One region of the Pantoea sp. X-Soil-MYKO-1785 genome, then DNA from elsewhere that is predicted to be linked to it. Evidence: predicted binding sites of a transcription regulator. Region 1 holds the regulator's gene; each other region holds the start of a gene.

Region 1 (7,991 bases):
TCTCGCCAGCAAGTTAATCAGCGCCACCTTTGCTGAGCGGGTGTTTTTCGCCAACTCCGGTGCAGAAGCGAATGAGGCGGCGTTTAAGCTGGCACGCTATTACGCCTGCAAACGTCACAGTCCGTTCAAAAGTAAGATTATCGCCTTCCACAACGCTTTCCACGGCCGGACGCTGTTTACCGTAACAGTTGGCGGACAGCCAAAATATTCTGATGGCTTTGGCCCCAAACCGGCCGATATCGTCCACGTGCCGTTCAATGATTTGGCTGCGGTTAAGGCGGTTATCGACGATCACACCTGCGCTATCGTGGTTGAGCCGATTCAGGGCGAGGGCGGCGTGGTGCCCGCAACCGAAGAATTTATGCATGGGCTGCGTGAACTGTGCGATCAATATCAGGCGCTGCTGGTGCTGGATGAAGTCCAGAGCGGTATGGGACGCAGCGGCAAGCTGTTTGCTTATGAGCACTATGGCGTGCAGCCCGATATTCTGACCTCGGCCAAAGCACTGGGCGGCGGTTTCCCGGTCAGCGCCATGCTGACCACCCATGAGATCGCCTCTACCATGGCGCCTGGCGTGCACGGCACCACCTACGGCGGCAATCCGCTGGCCTGCGCCATTGCCGAGACCGCGCTGGACATTATCAATACCCCGGCGGTGCTGGAAGGCGTTAGCGTCCGGCGTCAGCAATTTGTCAGCGCGCTGCAGGCGATTGATGCGAAGTACGATCTGTTCAGTGATATTCGCGGCAAAGGCCTGCTGATTGGCGCGGCGCTGAAGCCTCAGCATAGCGGCAAGGCGCGCGATATCCTCAATGCGGCAGCCGCAGAAGGGGTAATGGTGCTGGTGGCCGGCACCGACGTGATGCGTTTTGCACCTTCGCTGATCATCGAACCCGCCGACATCGAAGAGGGCATGCGCCGCTTCGCCGCCGCCGTCGGCAAGGTGATTAGCGGCTGATTTAGTTTTTGCGTAACCGTCTGATCAGCCAGCGGCCATGTTGCGGTCGCTGGCTCCACGCCAGAGAAGAAATGGTGTGCATCACGCTCAGATGATCCAGAATACGGCGCACATGCTGTTCGACGACTGTCACCGGCCCTTCATTAATATTTTCTACCTCATCCAGCAGGTTAACCTGCGAACTGGCACCGTCATATTCCAGCCGCTGCTGACAACGTTGCAGCGCAATTTCGCAGGACTGCAGATAGCGCTCAGCTAACGAGGCGGTCAGCATGGTGTGTTCGCGCGCCAGAATCGTCATTGCATTGATGTGCTCAACAATAAACTGGCTGTGGGTGACCCACAGACGCATATCTTTGAGGTACTGAGCGTTGAAAGCCGGTTCCTGCATCGCCTGGTTCAGGGAGTTAAACAGCGCATTGTGCGCCTGATTGACCCGTATCCGCTGGTACGCCAGTTTCTCCGGCGACTGTTCCGCCCCCAGCAGCAGCCGTAGCGCATCCTGATAGGTTTCCAGTGCGTCGTGGGCGTTCTGCCGCAGTAAGCCGCTCTGCCACTGCGGCCACAGCCACAGCATTCCGCCAAAGGCGATCAGGCAACCCATCAGCGTATCCATCAGGCGTGGCAGCAGGAACTGCGCCCCGTTCAGCGACAGCAGCTGCAGCGAGTAGACCGCCGTCACCGTAAAACCAATCATCGACCAGCCGTAAAACTGGCGGGTAAACCGGTAGCTGATAAAGGTGATCAGCAGCATGATCAGCAGCACCAGCGACTCCGGCACCGCCAGGCGTAAGGTGGCAGCCGCAATCACCAGACCGGCAAACGTGCCCAGCGCCCGGTGCTGGATGCGGACGCGGGTGGCACCGTAGCCGTTCTGGCTGACGAACATAATGGTCATCAGAATCCAGTACGGCTTAGGAATGTTGAAAAACAGCGCCAGCGCGCTGCCCAGCATCAGCATCACCGCAAAGCGACCGGCGGTGCGCAGCGCCGATGAACGCCACGACAGGTAGCTGCGCAGCGCCGGCAAAAGCGGCAGACGGCGCTGGCGATCGGCCATCAGGTCACGTTGATAGAGCGGCTTTTGGGTGCGAAGCACCCGCGCAATACGATTGAAGTGATAGAGGCAGAAATTCCCCACCGGATTATCAGGATGCTGACGGGCAATTTTTTCCAGCGCGCTGAGCTGCTTCTCCATGCCAAAACGATCCGGCAACTGGTGATAGAGAATGTTATCCGCCAGCACCCGTAAGCGGGCCGAAATAGTCTGGGCATTCCAGCGGATCACCGCTTCGGCATGGCTCTGCTCCACCAGTTTCTGCACCTCTTCCGGCTGATGCAGGCTGACCGAGATGTGTTCCTGCAGGTCCAGCGCCACCTGAAAGGCGCGGGTCAGCCGCTTATGGCTGTGATCCCGGCTGGCGGAAAGCATGTGCATCTGCTGGTAACAGGTGGTGATCATATCGACCACTTTCTGCTGGCGCGCCAGCAGCGGCGGCAGGGCCTTTTCCGGGTCGGTCAGCTGGGTCAGCAGGGTATATTTGGCATCGCAATAGTTGGCCAGTTCGCGGTAGATCAGGCTCAGGCTTTCACGCATCGGCTGCTCTTTCCACAGCCAGAACCAGAACCAGTTAAACAGCCCATACCATAGCGTGCCGCCGATATAGAGCAGCGGCGGCACATAGATCGGCATACGGCCAATCAGGCTCAGCGTGAAGATGGCGGCGATCAGGGTGCCGGGCAGCAGGCGGCCGTGTAGCGGACTGATTTCGCCGGTGACCCCCAGCAGCAACGGCAAGGCGAACAGAATCAGCGGCAGCGGAATGGCGTGCTGCGTCAGCCACTGAATCAGGAAGCTGCCGAGCGCAAACAGGCTGCCGCCGACAATCAGGCGTTTGAAGAAGCGTTTATGCGGGGTATCCAGACCGGCGATATTGCAACAGGCGGGAACTAACGAGAACAGCAGACCTTTTTGCAGGTCGCCAGCCAGCCAGCCCAGCGCCACGGGCAGACAGAGCACCAGGGTTTGCCGCAAGGCGTAGTTGACTTCAGGATGGTAAATAATTCGACGCCACATCGGCCCAACACAAACAATAACGGCGCGATGTTGCCATCACGCCGTGGGTGACAGGAATTAGCGGGTGCCGTAAACGACGATGGTTTTGCCGTGTGCAGAGATCAGATTCTGATCTTCCAGCATCTTCAAAATACGGCCCACGGTTTCACGTGAACAACCAACGATTTGGCCAATTTCCTGACGAGTAATTTTAATTTGCATGCCGTCGGGATGCGTCATGGCGTCTGGCTGCTTCGCCAGGTTAAGCAGAGTCTGAGCAATGCGTCCGGTCACGTCGAGGAAAGCGAGGTTACCCACTTTTTCAGACGTAACCTGCAGGCGACGCGCCATCTGCGACGACAGTCGCATCAGGATATCCGGGTTAACCTGGATCAGCTGACGGAATTTCTTGTAGGAAATCTCCGCCACTTCGCACGCGGTTTTCGCACGTACCCAGGCGCTGCGCTCCTGACCTTCTTCGAACAGGCCAAGCTCGCCAATGAAATCGCCCTGATTCAGGTAAGAAAGAATCATCTCTTTGCCTTCTTCATCTTTGATCAGAACCGCAACGGAACCTTTCACGATGTAGTAAAGCGTTTCAGCTTTTTCACCTTGATGAATCAGCGTACTTTTGGATGGATACTTGTGAATATGGCAATGGGACAGGAACCATTCGAGTGTAGGGTCTGTTTGCGGTTTGCCGAGAACCATTCGCTATTATCCTCTGTTGTAATCGTGCCCAAAATACAGGGGGCAGTTTTCCCTGTCAGGCGATGAAAGCTTCAAGCGTTTCCCTTACAGGAAATTATTCGGGCTGCATTCGGCGCAGTGCGCATCATTCTTCCCGGCTTCGCCATCAGGTGACGAAAAATATTTTCAGCACTGTTTGTAGCACAGCTTTTGCCGACTGTCTTCTGTTGTCTCGCTTCAGCTAACAGCGGATTTCTCTGGATTGCTGTTTACCAGGCGAAAGCGTACTCTGACGGCAAAACCGCATATTCTGGAGCGAAAATCATGCAGGCAAGAGTGAAATGGGTAGAAGGACTGACATTCCTCGGTGAGTCGTCATCCGGTCATCAGGTGTTAATGGATGGCAATTCGGGTGATAAAGCGCCCAGCCCAATGGAGATGGTGCTGATGGCGGCAGGCGGATGCAGCGCCATCGACGTGGTTTCAATTCTGCAAAAAGGTCGCAACGATGTGGCTGATTGTGAAGTGAAACTGACCTCAGAACGTCGTGAAGAAGCGCCGCGAATCTTTACGCACATCAACCTGCACTTTATCGTGAGCGGCAAAGCGCTACAGGATAAGGCGGTCTCACGCGCGGTGGATCTTTCTGCTGAAAAATATTGCTCGGTCGCTATCATGCTGGGTAAAGGCGTCACCATCACCCACAGCTATGAAGTGATCGAACTGTAATAGCCGCAAGGGTCATTGCAGACCTGCTAACTTCACTTCCAGTATCTGATGCAGGTTGATTTAAGACTGTGCCTGGGCAGGGAACCGGGTCAGATCGGAAAGTCGCTTAAGCCAATCCCTGGCCGCTCGACCCGCGCCGTCCCTGGCGCGGGACGCTTTCCTCTTCTGACCCGGTTCCCTGCGTGTTGAACTTATCTATTGCTGCCAGATTCTTTCTGCCCAGGGTTTGTCTGTAGCGACCTTCCTGAAACCGGATGCGGTTGTCGGACGTGAAGCGAAGGGAGCATATGCCTGTAGCAAAGCATCGCGGGCCAGGGATGGCCCGCGCTGAGCCTGCCAGGGATAGCGGTTTTGCGTCTTTGCGAAAGGTGTATGCTCCCTGAAGCCTGCCCAGGGGTAAGTCTTTAGCCGCAGGAAAGCCAGTTTTACTATCTTTGTTAAAGACATCTGCTCTCAGAGCGGTTTTTGCTGGCCTCTTACTCTATCCGCTTGCCTTCCACCAGCCGCTTCACCAGCGGACCCATGATCAGCTCCATCGCCAGCCCCATTTTCCCGCCCGGCACCACCAGCGTATTGATATGCGAAATGAACGATCCCTGCAGCATCGCCAGCAGATAAGGAAAGTCGATATCGTCCAGCGCCTGAAAATGGATCACCACGAAGCTCTCATCCAGTGACGGAATCGCGCGGGCGGCAAACGGATTCGAAGTGTCGACCGTCGGCACCCGCTGGAAGTTCAGGTGGGTGCGCGAGAACTGTGGCGTAATGAAATTAATGTAATCTTCCATTGAACGCACCACCGAATCCATTACTGCTTCACGCGAATGGCCGCGTTCGCTGGTGTCACGCACCAGCTTCTGAATCCACTCGAGGTTAACAATCGGCACCACGCCTACCAGCAGGTCGACATGTTCCGCCACGTTATGCTGGGCGGTCACTACGCCACCGTGCAGTCCTTCGTAAAACAGGATATCGGTGTTTTGCGGCAGCGGCTGCCACGGCGTAAAGGTGCCCGGCACCTGATTCCACGGCACCGCTTCATCATAGGTATGCAGGTACTTACGCGACTGGCCCTGGCCGTCGAGCCCATACTGCCTGAAGCTCTGCTCCAGTAAGCCAAAGTCATTGGCTTCCGGACCGAAATAGCTGACATGACGGCCTAAATCGCGCGCCTTGCGGATCGCCATATCCATTTCAGGCCGGGTGAAGCGGTGGAAACTGTCGCCTTCCAGTTCGGCAGCGTGCAGATCAAGCTGCTGAAAAATTTTACGGAACGCGAGACTGGTGGTGGTGGTCCCCGCGCCGCTGGAACCGGTGACGGCGATTATCGGATGGCGTGCTGACATAAAAAAGCTCCCTGTGAAATCGGGTCATGCGCATTGTTAACATGAATTGCCGCTGGCTGCATCAGCCGCGAAATTCTTTGCGCGGCATGATATTGACCGATTCATGCAGTTCCGACCACACCAGCACTACTTCGCCGGTTTCCAGCTGGCGGCGCACGTCAGCCACTTTTTCGTTCAGGCTGCGTTCCTGCTCGCCGTAGTCGGTGCCTTCACGCAGTACGAAAGTTTCAATCAGATTTTCAAGCGTCTCAGGTGAGACCTGTTGCCAGGGAATAATCACAACGTTAGGTTTCCAGAAAAGGGGCAATCCACTGGGGTATGCGCTGTTCAAGCCACATTTCGGGCTGGCGCAACGTCCCGCCGACAAAGCCAACGTGACCGCCGTGCGGCGTCAGTTGATAAGTAATAGTGGCAGATAATTGGCTGCTGTGCGGTATCACTTCATCACTCATGAACGGGTCATCTTTGGCATGAATGATCAGCAGCGGCTTATCGACCTGTTTCAGCCATGGCAGGGCGCTGGCGCGCTGATAATAGTCAGCCGCATCGCTGAAACCGTGGGCGCGGGCGGTGATTGCGTCATCAAAGTCGCGCAGCCGGCGTAGCGCTTTAAGCTGCGCCAGGTTCACCGGCAACGTTTCCGGCCAGGCGTGCAGTTTGCGCCGGGCATTCTTCTTCAGCTGCGCCAGTAAATAGTATTGATAAAAGCGTGAAAAGCCGCGCTCCAGCTTGAGGCTGCACGGCGCCAGCAGCAGCGGCGCGGAGACGATGACGCCCGCATCAACCGGCACAGCGGATCCCTGCTGGCCCAGCAGGCAGCCCAGCATGTTGCCGCCCAGCGAAAAACCCACCGCCACGGTCGGTACCCGGCCCCAGCGGGTTTGCAACCAGTGCAAAAAATAGCGCGCATCTTCGGTTTCGCCGGAGTGATAGATGCGGTTCAGCCGGTTAGGTTCGCCGCTACATCCGCGAAAATGCATCACCACCGCCAGCCAGCCGCGTGCGCGACAGATCGCCATCAGGCCGTGAATATAGGGACTGTGGAAACTGCCCTCCAGTCCGTGAAACAACACCACCCGCGGTTTGTGCTGCGCCAGCTGCGGATCTTCACTCCAGGCGAGATCGACAAAATCGCCATCGGGCAGATCGAGACGCTGCCACCAGGGATCGAGGTTGATCTGCCGCCGCAGCAGGCGTGGCAGCACCGTTTGCAGATGGGCATTACGCATGCCGGCCAGCGGCGTAAAATCCCCGGCTTCCGGCCCGCTAAATTTCATGTTGTAAAAGCTTGTCTGTTCCATATCACACTGTTAGCTTCGATAGGTTTTTTGCTTGCTGGGGGTGAGGAGCACCCGATTGCCATGGAACTGAGTCTTTTCTTATCGATGTTGGGATTTCTATGGGTCGCCGCAATCACGCCAGGCCCTAATAATATGTTACTTACCGCGGGCGGCGCCAATTTTGGCTTTGTGCGGACCCTTCCCCTGATGATTGGCATCATGATCGGCATGCAGGTGATGCTGCTGATGGTGGCGTTTGGCGTTGGTGGACTGATTCTGCTCTATCCTTCGCTGCATCTGGTGCTGAAAATTGCCGGCAGCCTCTACCTGCTGTGGCTGGCATGGAAAATTGCCACCGCCAGCTACGAAAAGCTGGAAACCGACCGGGTAGCAGAGTCGCCCATGCCGTTCTGGCAGGGCGGGTTGTTGCAGCTGATCAATCCCAAAGCCTGGCTGATGGCGCTAGGGGCGGTCGCCAGCTTTAGCCTGGCGGGCGACGCCTATCGACAATCAGTGATGGCGATCAGTCTCGGCATGTTTATCGTCAATCTGGTGTCCGGCCTGATCTGGATGGGATTCGGCGCAATGATTGGCCGCATTTTACGCAGCCGTCGCGCCTGGAAAATCTTTAATCTCGCTATGGGGCTGCTGACGGCAGCCTGCGTACTGTTGATCTGGCACTGAGTTAACTGGAGGCGCGTTCAACGCGCTTCCACGGCAGGACTTCACGGATCACCGGCGCGTGCGGCTGACGAATTTTCTGCAACAATAGCTGCACGCTGCGCGCCCCGAGCTGATACATCGGCTGTTCGATGGTGGTCAGCGGCGGGTTAAGGCTACCGGTGAATGGAATGCCGTCAAAACCGACCACCGCCAGATCTTCCGGCACGCGCAGCCCCGCTTGCAGCGCGGCATGAATCACCCCCACAGCC
Region 2 (7,991 bases), 330 kb from region 1:
ATTCAGATCGGCGATACCTTCACTCAGGGTGAAAACATGAAGTTCACCGGTATTCCGAACTTCGCGCCGGAGCTGTTCCGTCGTATTCGCCTGCGCGATCCGCTGAAGCAGAAACAGCTGCTGAAAGGGCTGGTTCAGCTGTCGGAAGAGGGTGCAGTGCAGGTGTTCCGTCCGGTACACAATAACGATCTGATCGTGGGTGCCGTCGGGGTGCTGCAGTTCGATGTGGTGGTGGCGCGTCTGAAGAGCGAATATAACGTCGAAGCGATCTATGAAGCGATCAACGTCTCTACCGCGCGTTGGGTTGAGTGCGACGATGCGAAAAAATTCGAAGACTTCCAGCGTAAAAACGAGGTTAACCTCGCGCTGGATGGCGGCGATAATTTGACTTATATCGCGCCGACCATGGTGAACCTGAATATTACCCAGGAACGTTATCCTGACGTCAGATTCCGTAAAACCCGCGAGCACTGATCGCACGCTATCCGGGCCATTCCAGCAGGAAATGGCCCTGTTTTCCCCGCTACAGACTCCTCCTAAAAAACGGCTTTTCCTCTCGTTTTGACGTGTGATCAACCAGTTAGCCAGGCAAATCGCGAAATGCCGTCTATGATTATTCTATCGGACGGCGGAAGAGACTTCTCTTGTCCTTACGTCCTGTAACCCAGCGGCGCCGTTTGCTGCTGTTGCGCCCACAGTTTTGGGCGAGTTAACTGATAGAAGGAATATATCGATGAACAAGACTAAGATTGCCAAAACCCTGATGGCTGCAATGATTGGCTCAGCACTGATCAGCGGCAGCGCGCTGGCCGACGAGTCGCTTTCCCAGAAAGCGTCGCAGACGGCAGACAGCACGGGTGCGAAAATCGATAGTTCTATGAAAAAAGTCGATGGTTATATGGATGACAGCGGCATCACCGCCAAAGCCAAAGCGGCACTGGTTGATGATGACGCGATTAAAAGTACGGATATCTCGGTAAAAACTCATCAGGGCGTGGTGACCTTAAGCGGTTTCGTCACTTCCCAGGATCAGGCTGAAAAAGCTGTGGCCGTGGTGCAGAAAATCGAAGGTGTTAAATCCGTCAGCGACAAACTACACGTTAAAGACAGCAAATCCCAATCGATGAAAGGTTATGCGGGCGATGCCGCTACGACCAGCGAAATTAAAGCTAAGCTATTAGCGGATGATATTGTTCCGTCGCGCAACGTAAAAGTTGAAACCACCGACGGCGTTGTTCAGCTTTCAGGGCAGGTTGCAAATCAGGCACAGTCAGACCGTGCTGAAAGCATCGCTAAAGCCATTGAAGGCGTGAAAAGCGTTAAGAATGACCTGACGGTTAAATCTTAATGGTAACCGTGCGGTCGCGTCACTGCCGGCCGCACGGATAAAAGATACCCATCCGGGGATGAAATAAGCAGTTCGATTTTCAATAGGGTAAGGAGAGGCTTATGTTTCGTTGGGGCATTATTTTTCTGGTGATCGCACTGATTGCTGCAGCGTTAGGTTTTGGTGGTTTAGCAGGTACAGCAGCATGGGCAGCTAAAGTTGTCTTCGTTGTTGGTATTATTCTGTTCCTCATCAGCCTGTTTACCGGCCGTAAAAAGCTTTAGCCGATGAGTCCTGCAGTTTAATGCAAAGCAAGTAAGCATAAAGCGGAGACCAGTCATCTGTAGCCAGATCAGTGAGAAGCGGGATTTTTTCACACGGCTACATGGGCAGCCCCCCTGCGCGGGCTGTCCGGCTAAAGGATTGTATGACTGGTTCTCCGGAATGCTGCTGGATAGACGTTAACATCCATCAGCCTGCCCGTCGGAACCCCATCTGAGGTTCACACAGTGGGTATTCGCATTCCTGTTACGCTCGGCGCCATTGAACCTCTTGCGCTGACCCCTTTCAAATCGCATAAAATTGCGCTGGTCTGTGAAGGCGGCGGTCAACGCGGCATTTTCACCGCCGGGGTGCTTGATGAATTTCAGCGTGCCCGATTTAATCCGTTTCACCTGCTGCTCGGCACCTCTGCGGGCGCGCAAAACCTCTCGGCGTTTGTCTGCGGCCAGCCAGGCTATGCCCGCCGCGTGATCACCCGTTACACCACCAATAAACTGTTTTTTGATCCGCTGCGTTTTGTTCGCGGCGGTAATCTGATCGATCTCGACTGGCTGGTGGAAACCACCCGCAGTGAATTTCCACTGGCGATGACCCACGCTGAAAAAATGTTCTCGCGCGGGCTTGAGTTCTATATGTGCGCCTGCCGCAGCGACGATTATGCGCCCGGCTATTTCACCCCCACGGCGGACAACTGGCTGGAGCTGATTAAAGCCTCCAGCGCCATTCCCGGCTTCTACCGGCTTGGCGTCAATCTTGAAGGGATTAGCTATCTGGATGGCGGCATCAGCGATGCGATTCCGGTGCGGGAAGCGGCGCGCCGTGGCGCAGACACCATTGTGGTGATCCGCACCGTGCCTTCTCAGATGTTTTATACGCCGAAATGGATTAAGCGGATGGAGCGCTGGCTAAGCGCCGGTGCCTTTCAGCCGATGATTAACGTGCTCAATCACCATGAAAAAAGCTACCGGGAAATTCAGCAGTTTATTGAAAATCCGCCCGGTGACTTACGGATTATAGAGATCTTTCCACCGCATGTGCTGGCCAGCAGCGCGCTCGGCAGCCGTATTTCGTCACTGAATCAGGATTACCATCTTGGACGGCGCTGCGGCCGCTATTTCCTCGCCACGCTGGGCCAGTGGTTAAGCGACGCAGAGCCCATCACGCCTCGTATCGTCACGCCGCCGGCACCGGTGGCCAATGCGCCGGACAACCGCGAGATTATTACGCCGCCGCTGGCGGATAATGATGCTGATTACGATAAAGGATCGCTGGCATGAAGTTTATCGATACCCACTGTCATTTTGATTTCCCGCCGTTTGAGGGCGATACCGTTGCCAGCCTGGCGCGGGCTGCGGCGGCTGGCGTCGAGAAGATCATCATCCCGGCGATCGATGCCAGCCGCTTCAGCCGGGTGTGCGAACTGGCGGCCGGACATGCTGCGCTCTACGCCGCGCTCGGACTGCATCCGATCGCTATAGAAGCACATCAGGAAGCGCATCTCGATCAGCTGGAGCAGAGGCTTAAGCAGCGACCGCCTAAGCTGGTGGCGATCGGTGAGATCGGGCTGGATCTTTATCGCGACGATCCGCAGTTTGATAAGCAACAACGCTTTCTGGATGCTCAGCTTAAGCTGGCGAAACGCTATGATCTGCCGGTGATCCTGCACTCGCGTCGCACCCATGACAAACTGGCCCAGCATCTGCGTCGCCACGATCTGCCGCGTCGTGGTGTGGTACATGGCTTCGCCGGCAGTCTGCAACAGGCGCAGGCGTTTATTAAGCTCGGCTATGCGATTGGCGTCGGCGGCACCATCACCTATGAGCGCGCCAGCAAAACCCGCCAGACGCTGGCACAACTGCCGCTCTCCTCGTTGCTGCTGGAAACGGATGCACCGGATATGCCGTTAAAAGGCTTTCAGGGCCAGCCTAACCGACCTGAACGGGCGCGCCAGGTATGGGAGACGCTTTGCACCCTGCGCGACGAGCCACCTGAAGTGATTGCCGGGGCGCTGTGGCGTAACAGCCAGCAGTTATTTCAGCTCGATCCCGCTTTTCCCGCCATTCGTAATGAACCCGCTAAGCTTTAAACTATGCTCTCAACTAATGCCCACAACCTATGCCCACAACCTATACCTGCAACCTATGCCGGTCCGCGCCACTAAATGTGATAATAGTAACATTTCGCTGACTGGCGTATAATGGGCTGTTAACGGCGTTAAATGCGATTCTGATCACGGTAAGCGTGGCATAATTGCATCATTTTCTTATTCCGATGTGACTGCTGGCACATAACAGGCCGACTGACGGTGTTATTATTATAACATTCCGCCGGCCAGCCGGTGGATCGCACCCCGATCCTTTGGAGAGCCTCATGACCGATATCAAACAGCAAGCCCTGCGTGCCCTGAAACTGATGGATTTAACCACCCTGAATGACGACGACACTGACGAAAAAGTGATCGCACTTTGTCATCAGGCAAAATCCCCGGTGGGTAACACCGCAGCCATCTGCATCTATCCGCGCTTTATTCCGATTGCGCGTAAAACGCTGCGTGAGCAGGGTACGCCAGAGATCCGCATCGCCACGGTGACCAATTTCCCGCACGGCAATGACGACATTGAGATTGCGCTGGCTGAAACCCGCGCCGCTATCGCCTACGGTGCCGATGAAGTGGATGTGGTGTTCCCGTACCGCGCGCTAATCGCCGGTAACAGTCAGGTCGGTTTTGATCTGGTGAAAGCCTGTAAGACCGCCTGTGCTGAGGCCAACGTACTGCTGAAAGTGATTATTGAAACCGGTGAACTGAAGCAGGAAGCGCTGATCCGTCAGGCGTCTGAAATCGCAATTGATGCCGGTGCTGACTTCATCAAAACCTCTACCGGTAAAGTCCCGGTCAACGCCACGCCTGAAGTGGCGCAGATCATGATGAGCGTCATCCGTGATAAAGGCGTCAGCCAGCAGGTCGGTTTCAAACCGGCGGGTGGCGTACGCACCGCTGAAGATGCCGCCATCTATCTGCAACTGGCGGAAGATACGCTGGGTGCAGAATGGGCCGATGCGCGTCACTTCCGCTTTGGCGCATCAAGCCTGCTGGCGAGTCTGCTGAATACTCTGGGTCATCAGAGCGAGACCAGCAAAGCCGGTTATTAAACTCATCCTGTGGCGGTCACTGACCGCCTCTGTCACACCGCATTTCCCTGAGCCAAGGGGGCTACCTTGTTCCTGCCACAAGAAATTATTCGCAAAAAACGTGACGGTCACGCGCTGACTGAGGCTGAAATCCGTTTCTTCATCAACGGTGTTCGTGATAACAGCGTCTCTGAAGGCCAGATTGCCGCGCTGGCCATGACCATCTATTTTCATGACATGACGCTGCCTGAGCGCGTGGCGCTGACCATGGCGATGCGTGATTCCGGTACCGTGCTGAACTGGAAATCGCTCAATCTGAATGGGCCGGTGGTGGATAAGCATTCGACCGGCGGCGTTGGCGATGTCACGTCGCTGATGCTCGGACCAATGGTGGCCGCATGCGGTGGTTATATTCCGATGATCTCCGGCCGTGGCCTCGGTCATACCGGCGGCACGCTGGATAAGCTGGAAGCGATTCCGGGCTTTGACATCTTCCCCAGCGATGACCGCTTCCGGGAGATCATCAAACAGGTCGGGGTGGCGATTATCGGCCAGACCAACTCACTGGCTCCGGCCGACAAACGCTTCTACGCCACGCGTGACATTACCGCCACCGTAGACTCGATCCCGCTGATTACCGCCTCGATTCTGGCAAAGAAACTGGCGGAAGGGCTGGATGCGCTGGTGATGGATGTCAAAGTAGGCTCAGGCGCCTTTATGCCAACCTATGAAGCCTCCGAGGATCTGGCGCAGTCGATTGTTGGCGTAGCCAACGGAGCCGGCTGCCAGACCACCGCACTGCTCACCGATATGAACCAGGTGCTGGCTTCGTCAGCCGGAAACGCACTGGAAGTGCGGGAAGCGGTGCGCTTCCTGACCGGTGAACAGCGCAACCCGCGCCTGCTGGAAGTGACGCTGGCGCTGTGCAGCGAAATGCTGATTTCCGGCAAGCTGGCGGCTAATGAGACAGAAGCGCGCCAGCAGCTGATGAAGGTGCTGGATAACGGCAGGGCGGCAGAGGTTTTTGCCCGCATGGTGGCGGCGCAGAACGGGCCGGCCGATTTTGTCGAGCGCTACGATGCTTATCTGCCTGCGCCGACGCTGAGCAAGGCGGTCTATGCCGACCAGCCTGGCATTGTCAGCAGCATGGATACCCGGGCGCTTGGTCTGGCGGTCGTGGCACTGGGCGGTGGACGCCAGCGTGCCAGCGACAGCATCGATTACAGCGTTGGCTTAAGCGAAATGATCACTCTCGGTGAACGCGCCGATGCGCAGCGCCCGCTGGCGATAATCCACGCCAGCAACGAAGCGCAGTGGCAACAGGCTGCCGCTGCGGTCAAAGCCGCGCTGGTGATCGGCGATAGCGCGCCAGCCGCTACGCCAGTGGTTTATCGTCGTGTGAGCGATGTCAGTTAATCGGGCAGTAATCGGTGCCAGCGGCAACGCATTCGGGTATACTGATCTGATCGCTTTTTTTTGACTTGTCACGCGCCATTGCGCAGGAGACTTGCATGAAACGTGCTTTTATTATGGTTCTCGACTCCTTCGGGATCGGCTCCAGTAAAGATGCCGATAAATTCGGTGACGCGGGTTCAGATACGCTTGGTCACATTGCTGAAGCCTGTTTCAAAGGTGAAGCGGACAAAGGCCGTAAAGGGCCCTTACATCTGCCTAATATGACCGCGCTGGGTCTGGGTAAGGCCGCAGAGCTTTCGACCGGCCGCTTCCCGGCGGGCCTCGACCCGAACGCGAAGATCACCGGCGCTTACGCTTACGCCAGCGAAATTTCGTCAGGCAAAGATACGCCGTCAGGCCACTGGGAAATCGCCGGGGTTCCGGTGCTGTTTGACTGGGGCTACTTCAGCGATCAGGAGAACAGTTTCCCGCAGGAACTGCTCGATAAGCTGGTGCAGCGCGCTGAGCTGCCGGGCTACCTCGGTAACTGCCACTCATCGGGGACGGTGATTCTCGATCAGCTGGGTGAAGAGCACATGAAAACCGGCAAGCCAATTTTCTACACCTCTGCGGACTCGGTATTCCAGATTGCCTGTCATGAAGAGACCTTTGGCCTGGATCGCCTCTATGCGCTGTGCGAAATCGCCCGCGAAGAGCTGACGGAAGGCGGCTATAACATCGGCCGCGTTATCGCCCGTCCGTTTGTCGGCGACAAAGCCGGTCACTTCGAACGTACCGGTAACCGTCACGATCTGGCGGTTGAGCCGCCGTCAGCCACCATGCTGAAAAAGCTGGTGGATGAGAAGGGCGGTCAGGTGATTTCGGTGGGTAAAATCGCGGACATCTACGCTGAGCAGGGCATCACCAAAAAGGTCAAAGCGACCGGTCTGGATGCGCTGTTTGACGCCACCATTCAGGAGATGAAAATCGCGCCGGATCACTCGATTGTCTTCACCAACTTTGTCGACTTCGACTCGACGTGGGGACATCGCCGTGATGTCGCCGGTTATGCTGGCGGACTGGAACTGTTTGACCGTCGCCTGCCGGAGCTGATGGAGCTGGTGGGCGAGGATGACATTCTGATCCTGACCGCTGACCACGGCTGCGATCCGACCTGGCAAGGCACCGAACACACCCGTGAGCACATTCCGATTCTGATTTACGGACCGAAAGTTGAGCCGGGTTCACTCGGTTATCGCGAAACCTTCGCCGATATTGGTCAGACAATTGCACACTATTTTGGCCTGTCCGACATGGACTATGGCAAGAACATGCTGTAACCCAGCGATTTAACAAGGATAAAGTAACAATGGCAACTCCGCATATTAATGCCGAAATGGGTGATTTCGCTGACGTCGTTCTGATGCCGGGCGACCCGCTGCGTGCGAAACACATTGCAGAAACCTTCCTGGAAAACCCGGTTGAAGTAAACAATGTGCGCGGCATGCTGGGCTACACCGGCACCTACAAAGGCCGTAAAGTCTCGGTAATGGGCCACGGCATGGGCATTCCTTCCTGCTCGATCTACACCAAAGAGCTGATCACCGACTTCGGTGTGAAGAAAATCATTCGTGTAGGTTCCTGTGGCGCGGTCCGTGCAGACGTTAAACTGCGCGACATCGTGATTGGTATGGGTGCCTGCACCGATTCCAAAGTAAACCGGATGCGTTTCAAAGATCACGATTTCGCGGCGATTGCTGATTTCGACATGGTGCGTAACGCCGTCGATGCAGCCAAAAATCTGGGTGTTGAAGCCCGCGTCGGTAACATCTTCTCCGCCGATCTGTTCTACACCCCG
Region 3 (7,991 bases), 3.1 Mb from region 1:
TTAAACACCAGCGCCAGATGACCATTGCGCAGCGTGGTGACCTGAATCGACGAGTTATTGTTAGGCAGCGACAGCGGCTGCGGGGCACTCCAGCTTTCGCCCTGATCGACGGAGCGGCTCTGGTAAATATGATCGGCCCAGCGGCTGCGATAGAGCGCCAGCAGCGTGCCGTCATCCAGCAGCGTAACGTTCATGTGAACGCAGCCGGTGCTGTCCGGGACCGCAACATCACGCCAGCTCTGCCCCTTGTCCTCAGAGATTTTTACCGCACTGATATCATAACTGCCGACCCACTTTTCACCCGGCCGGGTCAGGCAGTAAAACACCGGCAGCAGCCAGTTACCGTTGGGCAGCACCACCACCGGTTGGCGGATAAAGGTGCCTGGCTTATCCAGCAGCGTGCCGATAGCGCCCCAGCTGCGGCCCAGATCGTGCGACTGGCGATAGCGCACAATCGCGGTGTCCTGATTACCCGATTTTTGCGCGGTCCACAGTAGCCACAGCACCTGATCCGGATCGAGGAATAGCACCGGGTTTTGTTCTGAACGGCCCGGATCGTCTGACAGTTTCTGCGCCTCGCTCCAGCGAGAGCTACCTTCTGCCAGCCGCGAACACCAGATCGAGATATCGGCGATACCTTCCTGGGTGCCGCCAAACCAGACGCAGAGCAGGTCGCCATTGGGCAGCGGCAGCAGATTGGCAGCATGATTTTGCGGGCAGGGCGATGGCAGCATCGCCACCTGTTGCGCGCTATCCTGCGGATGCGGCGCCAGCTGGCCGGTGCGTTCGACGGTGACGGTTTCCTGAGTCATATTAGGCTCCACTGTTTTGTGCATTGCGTTGCGTATTGGGCTGAGGCTGGCGTGACGGAATGCAGCGGTCAATCACCATGATGATCGCCGGCGTCGCCAGCGCCACGTACATATTATCGATGCCGAAGGGGTTACCGAGGATAAACCACACTGAGGTCGCCAGACAGGCGCCGATCAAACCGGCATTGGCGCCGCGGGTGCTTTTAAACCACGGCAGGTAAAACGCCATGATCGCCACCACGGTAATCGACAGACGAATGGCGCGGGTAAAGAATGACAGCTTCAGCACTTCCGGGAAGAACAACACGAACAGCAGCGGGAAGAAGCCGATGGCGATCGAGATCCAGCGCGTCATCTTAAATTCACGCTCCGGGGTCGGATTGCGGTAGGGCACGTAAAAGTCTTTCACCACCAGCGAGGCGATCGCCAGCGCCACGGTGCCAACGCTGACGAAGATCGACGCCACCAGTGAGGTGGTGACAATGCCCGCCAGCCACGGTGACATATCCTGCAGAAACACCGGCAGCGCATACAGGCTGTTGATATCCGGATGGGCAAATTTCGCCGCCACGCCAATCAGCGCCATCGCCAGACCAATCGGCAGGCAGAAGAAGAAGGCGACCCAGGTGGCACGCTTCGCGGACTTCACATCTTTGGTTGACGAGATCGCCTGGATCACAAACTGGGTACAGAAGATCGAACCGACCGTCCCGATTAGCCACGCCACAATGGTGCTGGCCCCGACGTGACCATCCCACGTCCAGTAGAACGCCGGCATTTTTTCAATCATGGGTGCTACACCGCCGGTCATCTTCAGCGCCACGAACAGGATTATCAGGATCCCGGCATACTTGAGCGCGCTGTGCAGCAGGGTGACCCAGGCGACCCCTTTCATTCCGCCGAAGGCAAAATAGAAGGTGCTGACCACCGCAGTAATAAAGGCTGCCTGCGTCAGGTCGATTTTCAGCACGGTTGAAATGGCCGCTGCGCCGCTGATGTAGTTGCCGACGTTCACCAGCAGCAGCGCATAGATCATGATCAGAGAGATGATATTTTTGGTCGAGGTGCCATATTTCTCGGCAATCGCGCCCGAAATGGTGATTTTGCCGGTGTTATAGATGCGTTTCACCAGGATAAGGCCAAACAGCGGGAAGCCGATCGCCGCGCCAATCACTGACCACGAGGCGGCAAAGCCATCCTCAAAGGCTGCCTGGGCGGTGCCAATGGTCGACTTCGCGCCGATATATTCAGACATCAGCATCACGCCGACGATAAACGCCGGCATCGCGCGTGACCCTTCCATAAAGTCACCGCTGCTTTTGCTGCGCAGCCGCCAGGTCAGCCAGGTGGTAAACAGGATATAGGCGAGCACCATGCCGACGATCAGCAGGGTGCTCTCAGTTGAAAATGCTTTCATCATGACCTCGATTGTTCTGGCAGATGGCGACCATCAGGTTCGTTCTCATCTGACCGGTAGGATACAAAGATGATGGTCGTTCCCCGGCAGGGCAGGCTGACGACACGCCAAAAGGTGATCGGTCATTGGTGCCAGCCGCAAGCGGTTCGCGGTGTCGTTTCAGGACCTCACCCCGGTCCTGCCGAAGACGCAGGGCATCCGCCCTGCTGGCGATTACTGCAGGTACTGATTAACGATCTGGCGGATCAGCTGCTGCTCATCGGCGCTGAACTGCACCGCATAGCGGCTGTCACCGACGTCAAAGCCCAGCAGGCTGACCGCCTTTTTCACCGCGGCAGGGGAGAAGCCAATGCTATAAAGATCGGTACGTAAACCGGTGACGCGCTCCTGCGCCTGATACGAACCGGCAATATCGCCAGCGTTAAACTGCGCCCAGATGGCGTTGATCGCCTGAGGTGCCACGTTTGCCAGCCCGGAAATGCAGGCGGAGCAGCCATCGACGAAACCCTGATGAATCAGCGAGTCGGGACCGTTCAGCACATCGAAATGATCGATGCCGTCGGCAGCCTGCAGGAAGCCGCTCAGGCTCTGGTAGCTGCCGGCTGAATCTTTGATACCGATGATGTTCGGATGTGCTGCCAGCGTCCTGACGGTGTCAGGCTGCAGAGTATTGCCGGTACGCGCAGGGATGTTGTAAAGGAACAGCGGCACCTCAAGCGCGTCCGCAACGGCGTGATAATGCGCAATCAGCTCCTGCTGCTTTAACGGCACGAACCAGGGTGTAATCACCGAGACGGCATCAATGCCCAGCCTGGCGATCTGCTTACCCAGGCGGATGGTTTCACGGGTTGATATCTCGCCAATGTGCGCCACCACCGGCGCGCGGCCGTTGACTTCATCGACGCAGGTTTCAGTGACCGCGATTTTTTCCTGCTGGTTCAGCACAAAGAACTCTCCGTTGGTGCCGCCGCAGAAAATGCCGTTACCGGCGTCGAGCTGGCGTCGCACCTGCTCACGCTGGGCAGCCGGATTAAACTCACCGTCGCGATCAAAAGTGGTAACGATGGCGGTCAGGACGCCGGTTATTTTTTTGTTCATGACAATCCTCATTGCGCCGGGTGAGAAGGAAACAGCGTCAGGTAGACCGCACGGACATCGTCCGCCGTCACGGCCATCGGCACGTTTTTCATCAGGCGCTGCACGTCGAGCGCCGCATCGACTAAATAGGGCAGGTGATCCGGGCTGATGCCCAGCGCTTCCAGGCTGGCCGGCAGCTGCAGGCGCTGAACCAGCGCGCTGAAATAATCGACCAGCGCATGAGATTTCTGCTCCTCGCTTAATCCGGTATCAGCCTCGGGCAGCAGATCGTAAGCCTGAGCAAATTTGCTCACCGCCGCGGGCCGGACAAAGCGCATGCAGGGGGCCAGCAGAATGGCATTGGCGACGCCGTGCGGCAGATGATATTTGCCGCCGAGCGGGTAGGACATGGCGTGGACCAGGTGCGTCCCGGCGTGAGCAATCGACGCTCCGCCGTAATAAGAGGCCCACAGCATCTCCAGTCGCGCCGCTAAATTGTGCGGTTCACGTAGCGTGGTTTCGAGGCTGGCGAACAGCTTCTTCAAGCCGATCAGCGCATAGTTATCGCTTACCGGATTGGCGACCGTGGCGGTGAAACACTCAATCAGATGGCACAGCGCATCAATCCCGGTGGATGAAGCAATATGCGGCGGCATGCTGGTGGTGAGTTCCGGCACCAGCGCGACCCAGTCGGGCAGCATCACCGGTGAAATAATGCCGATTTTGGTCTGTTTCTCTGGAATCGCCAGAATCGCATTCGGCGTAGCTTCCGAGCCGGTGCCGGCGGTGGTCGGAATCAACAGCGAGCGGACGCGGCGCTGCGGTTTCTCGCCTGCCAGCAGCGCATCCAGTGACGGTGCATCGCCAGCGCACAGCACTGATAGCAGCTTCGCGACATCCAGCACGCTGCCGCCGCCGATGCCAATCACCAGTTCAACCTGTTGCGGCGGCAGCGCGCTGACAATCGCCGCCACATCATGCTGGCTCGGCTCTGGCGGAACGCTGTTCACCACGCTGAGGCCGGGGAACTGCTGCCGGAGCTGCCCCACCAGCGCCTGCACGGCGGGAATGGCCTCAATGTTGTTATCGGTTACCACTAACGCTGTCGTGATGCCGTCCAGCAGATAGCGCATGTCGTTCAACGCCTGGTAGCCGCTGATCACCGTGCTGTTGATATTCATTTCACACCCTTGTTGGTATTGTCTGAAGCAATGATTGATATCGCTCAGAGTAATGCTGACGTAATCCCCTTCCTGTGGCTCATTTTATAGGGCATATCGATTTCGATTAATTTGATCTTGCTCACATATAATCAATCATGATTGAATATAATCAATTGCAGCGGCAATAGCCTGACAGGAGAGACGATGAATTCGTCATGGTGGAAAACCCCGGTAGTGGTCATCGCCGATGACTTTACCGGGGCCAATGATGCAGGCAGTGGGCTGGCGCAGGCTGGTGCCCGGGTGCAGGTGCTGTTCAGCCCGACGACGCCGGCGGGCAGTGAGGTGGCGGATGTCTGGGTAATCAGCACCGACAGCCGGGCAGTCACGCCGGCACTGGCGGCAGAGCGGGTCACTCAGGCGGTGGGCCACTACGGCCCACAGATTGCGCAGGGCTGGCTGTTTAAAAAGATCGACTCCACGCTGCGGGGCAACGTCGCAGCCGAACTGCGGGCGGCGCTGGCAGCCAGCGGTAAACGTCTGGCGCTGGTGGCGCCGGCCGTTCCGCACCTCGGTCGCACCACGCGTGCCGGTCAGGTCTGGCTTGGCGATCGTTTGCTGACGGATACCGAATTTGCCAGCGATCCCAAAACCCCGATTGTCAGCGCCAGCGTGCTGCAGCAGCTGCATATTGAGGGAGATCGGATCGATCTCGCCACCCTGCGCAGCGATCGGCTCGATCAGCGCTTAACGGCGGCCCGCGGCGTGCTGGTGGTCGATGCTGAAAATGACGCTGATCTGGCCCGCCTGATGGCAGCAGCGGCACGGCTGAGTGAAAAGCCGCTGCTGGTGGGGGCGGCAGGCTTAAGCGAGGCCCTGGGCCGCCATCTCGCCGCCCGGCCTGTGCCGTCGTCATCGGCGGAAAAGAGAGTTAGCGGTACGGCGGCTGACGCAGGTGTCCACGCAGCACGACCGGTACTGGCGGTTATCGGCTCGATGAGCAGCCGCGCACAGCAGCAGATCGCCACGCTGGCGACCCAGCGGCAGGTGACGGTGGTGGATGTTGATATCCGTCAGCTGTTCTGCCAGCCCACCTGGCCCGATGCGGCGGACTGGCTGGGACAAGCCACGACGGCGCTGCGTCAGGGACGACATACGGTGATCCGCACCTGTCAGCATGCTTCACAGCGGCATGAGGTTGAGACGCTCTGCCAGCAGTTTCAGCTGACGCGCCAGCAGTTGGGCGAGGCGATCTGTCAGCTGTTGGGCGAGATAACCCGCACGCTGTGTAACAGCCAGCTGCCGCATGCGCTCTATCTGTCTGGCGGCGACGTGGCGATTGCCGTCGCTCAGGCGTTAGGTGCCAGCGGATTTCAGATTCAGGGCCTGGTGGCGGGCTGTGTGCCGCACGGGGTTCTGCTTAACAGTGAATTTACCCTGCCGGTGATGACCAAAGCCGGTGGCTTTGGTGATGAAAACACCCTGGTAGCAGCCATTGGTTTTATTGAGGAGAAGTCGAGTGAGTAAAATTATTGCGGTCACCATGGGCGATCCGGCGGGCATCAGCCCGGAAATCATTATCAAGTCGCTGTCGGAAGGCGAATTAAATGGCGTGCCGGCGGTGGTGGTCGGCTGTGCCGCAACGCTGCGGCGGATTATGGCGATGAACATTACGCCACAGGCGGAACTGCGGATCGTGGATCGGGTGGCATCGGCCCACTTTGCGCCCGGCATCATTAACGTGATTGATGAACCGTTAGCCGATCCTGAGGCGCTGAAGCCCGGCGTGGTGCAGAAACAGGCGGGTGATCTGGCATGGCGCTGCGTGAAACGCGCCACCGAACTGGCGCTGGCGGGCGAGGTGCAGGCTATCGCCACTGCGCCATTGAATAAAGAGGCGCTGCACGCGGCGGGTCATCTCTATCCGGGTCACACCGAACTGCTGGCGCACCTGACCGGCACCCAGGATTACGCCATGGTGCTCTATACCGATAAGCTGAAGGTGATCCACGTCACCACTCATATTGCGCTGCGTAAATTCCTCGATACCCTGAGCCGTGCTCGCATAGAGACGGTGATCGGCATGGCGGACACCTTCCTGCGTCGGGTCGGCTTCACCCAGCCGCGCATCGCCGTGGCGGGCGTTAATCCGCACGCTGGGGAAAACGGCCTGTTTGGCAATGAGGAGATCACTACGGTTGCGCCGGCGATTGCGGCGATGAAAGCACAGGGCATCACGGTGTCGGGCCCCTGTCCACCGGATACGGTATTCCTGCAATGTCAGGAAGGGCAGTACGATATGGTGGTGGCGATGTACCACGATCAGGGACACATTCCGCTGAAGCTGCTGGGATTCTACGACGGAGTGAACATCACTGCGGGCCTGCCGTTTATCCGCACCTCGGCGGACCACGGCACGGCGTTTGATATCGCCTGGACAGGTAAAGCGAAGTCTGAGAGCATGGCGATCTCTATCAAACTCGCGATGCAGCTCGCATAGGGAAATATGAAGGGACAGAGCCGTCTTGACCAGATTATGGATTACCTGAAAAGCCATAATCTGGTGACTGTTGAGCAACTGGTCAGTGCGATATCCGCCTCGCCGGCCACGATTCGACGTGATTTGATTAAGCTGGATAAAGAAGGGGTGATCAGCCGCAGTCATGGCGGCGTCACCCTTAACCGGTTCATACCTGCGCAGCCGACCACGCTGGAAAAGATGCAGCGTAATCTGGCAGAAAAGCAGGCGATAGCCGCCTGTGCCGCCAGCTTTGTTCAGGCGGGCGATGCGGTGGTGCTGGATGCCGGTACCACCATGCTGGAGCTGGCGCGGCAGCTTACTCATCTGCCGCTGCGGGTGATTACCGCCGATCTGCACATTGCGCTGTTTTTATCGGAGTTCAGGCAGATAGAGGTAACGATTATCGGTGGCCGCATCGACGACTCCAGCCAGTCCTGTATTGGCGAACATGGCCGTCGACTGTTGCGCAGCATCAATCCGGATATCGCCTTTGTCAGTTGTAATTCGTGGAGCCTTGAGCGCGGCATTACTACTCCGACCGAGGAGAAAGCCGGGCTGAAGCACGATCTGCTGGCCAATGCCGGCCGACGGGTGTTGCTGGCTGACAGCAGCAAATATGGTTCCTGGTCACTGTTTTGCGCCGCACCGCTGGAGAGCCTGACCGACATTGTGACCGATGAACGGCTGGAAGAGGCTGCCCGGCATGGGCTGCGAGAGCGTGGGATTGGCTTGTTGCTGACCGCCTGAGCAACGGCGGTAAGAACAGTCAGCGGCGGCTGCCAGACACAGCGCGCCGCCGGGAAGGATTACAGCGTTTTCAGACCCACCGACGGGATATTTCTGCCGTAATAAATTTCACGCATCTCTTTCCACAGCAGGTCGGTAATCCGTTTATGCTCCTGCGGGCTAAGATCTTCGGGTTTGGTGTTGAACAGGTAGTGCTTCAGATCGAACTCTTTCAGCAACATTTTGGTATGAAAGATATTTTCCTGATAAACGTT

The links. The regulator CRP, encoded in region 1, controls carbon source genes, mostly activating them, when cyclic AMP is high. The targets are predictions, from matches to a motif close to ATGTGANNNNNNTCACAT.
Region 2: the regulator CRP is predicted to act here: its motif matches at 3,771-3,788, upstream of deoC (deoxyribose-phosphate aldolase).
Region 3: the regulator CRP is predicted to act here: its motif matches at 4,597-4,614, upstream of AC6I8D_RS03325 (iron-containing alcohol dehydrogenase).

Annotation. Positions count from the first base shown of each region.
Region 1 is NZ_AP036000.1:3,812,731-3,820,721, reverse strand. Features, by position in the region: gene argD (bifunctional acetylornithine/succinyldiaminopimelate transaminase) at 1-958, shown strand, start outside; gene AC6I8D_RS18175 (YccS/YhfK family putative transporter) at 960-3,035, opposite strand; gene crp (cAMP-activated global transcriptional regulator CRP) at 3,093-3,725, opposite strand; gene AC6I8D_RS18165 (OsmC family protein) at 4,029-4,433, shown strand; gene AC6I8D_RS18160 (phosphoribulokinase) at 4,910-5,779, opposite strand; gene AC6I8D_RS18155 (YheU family protein) at 5,841-6,059, opposite strand; gene AC6I8D_RS18150 (hydrolase) at 6,064-7,080, opposite strand; gene AC6I8D_RS18145 (LysE family translocator) at 7,141-7,743, shown strand; gene AC6I8D_RS18140 (LacI family DNA-binding transcriptional regulator) at 7,745-7,991, opposite strand, start outside.
Region 2 is NZ_AP036000.1:3,487,087-3,495,077, reverse strand. Features, by position in the region: gene prfC (peptide chain release factor 3) at 1-474, shown strand, start outside; gene osmY (molecular chaperone OsmY) at 734-1,348, shown strand; gene AC6I8D_RS16520 (DUF1328 domain-containing protein) at 1,450-1,611, shown strand; gene AC6I8D_RS16515 (patatin-like phospholipase family protein) at 1,837-2,886, shown strand; gene AC6I8D_RS16510 (TatD family hydrolase) at 2,883-3,695, shown strand; gene deoC (deoxyribose-phosphate aldolase) at 3,980-4,759, shown strand; gene deoA (thymidine phosphorylase) at 4,826-6,154, shown strand; gene deoB (phosphopentomutase) at 6,250-7,473, shown strand; gene deoD (purine-nucleoside phosphorylase) at 7,503-7,991, shown strand, end outside.
Region 3 is NZ_AP036000.1:750,029-758,019, forward strand. Features, by position in the region: gene AC6I8D_RS03310 (sialidase family protein) at 1-812, opposite strand, end outside; gene AC6I8D_RS03315 (sodium:solute symporter family protein) at 814-2,229, opposite strand; gene AC6I8D_RS03320 (dihydrodipicolinate synthase family protein) at 2,443-3,327, opposite strand; gene AC6I8D_RS03325 (iron-containing alcohol dehydrogenase) at 3,336-4,487, opposite strand; gene dtnK (D-threonate kinase) at 4,674-5,996, shown strand; gene AC6I8D_RS03335 (D-threonate 4-phosphate dehydrogenase) at 5,989-6,969, shown strand; gene AC6I8D_RS03340 (DeoR/GlpR family DNA-binding transcription regulator) at 6,976-7,737, shown strand; gene speD (adenosylmethionine decarboxylase) at 7,797-7,991, opposite strand, start outside.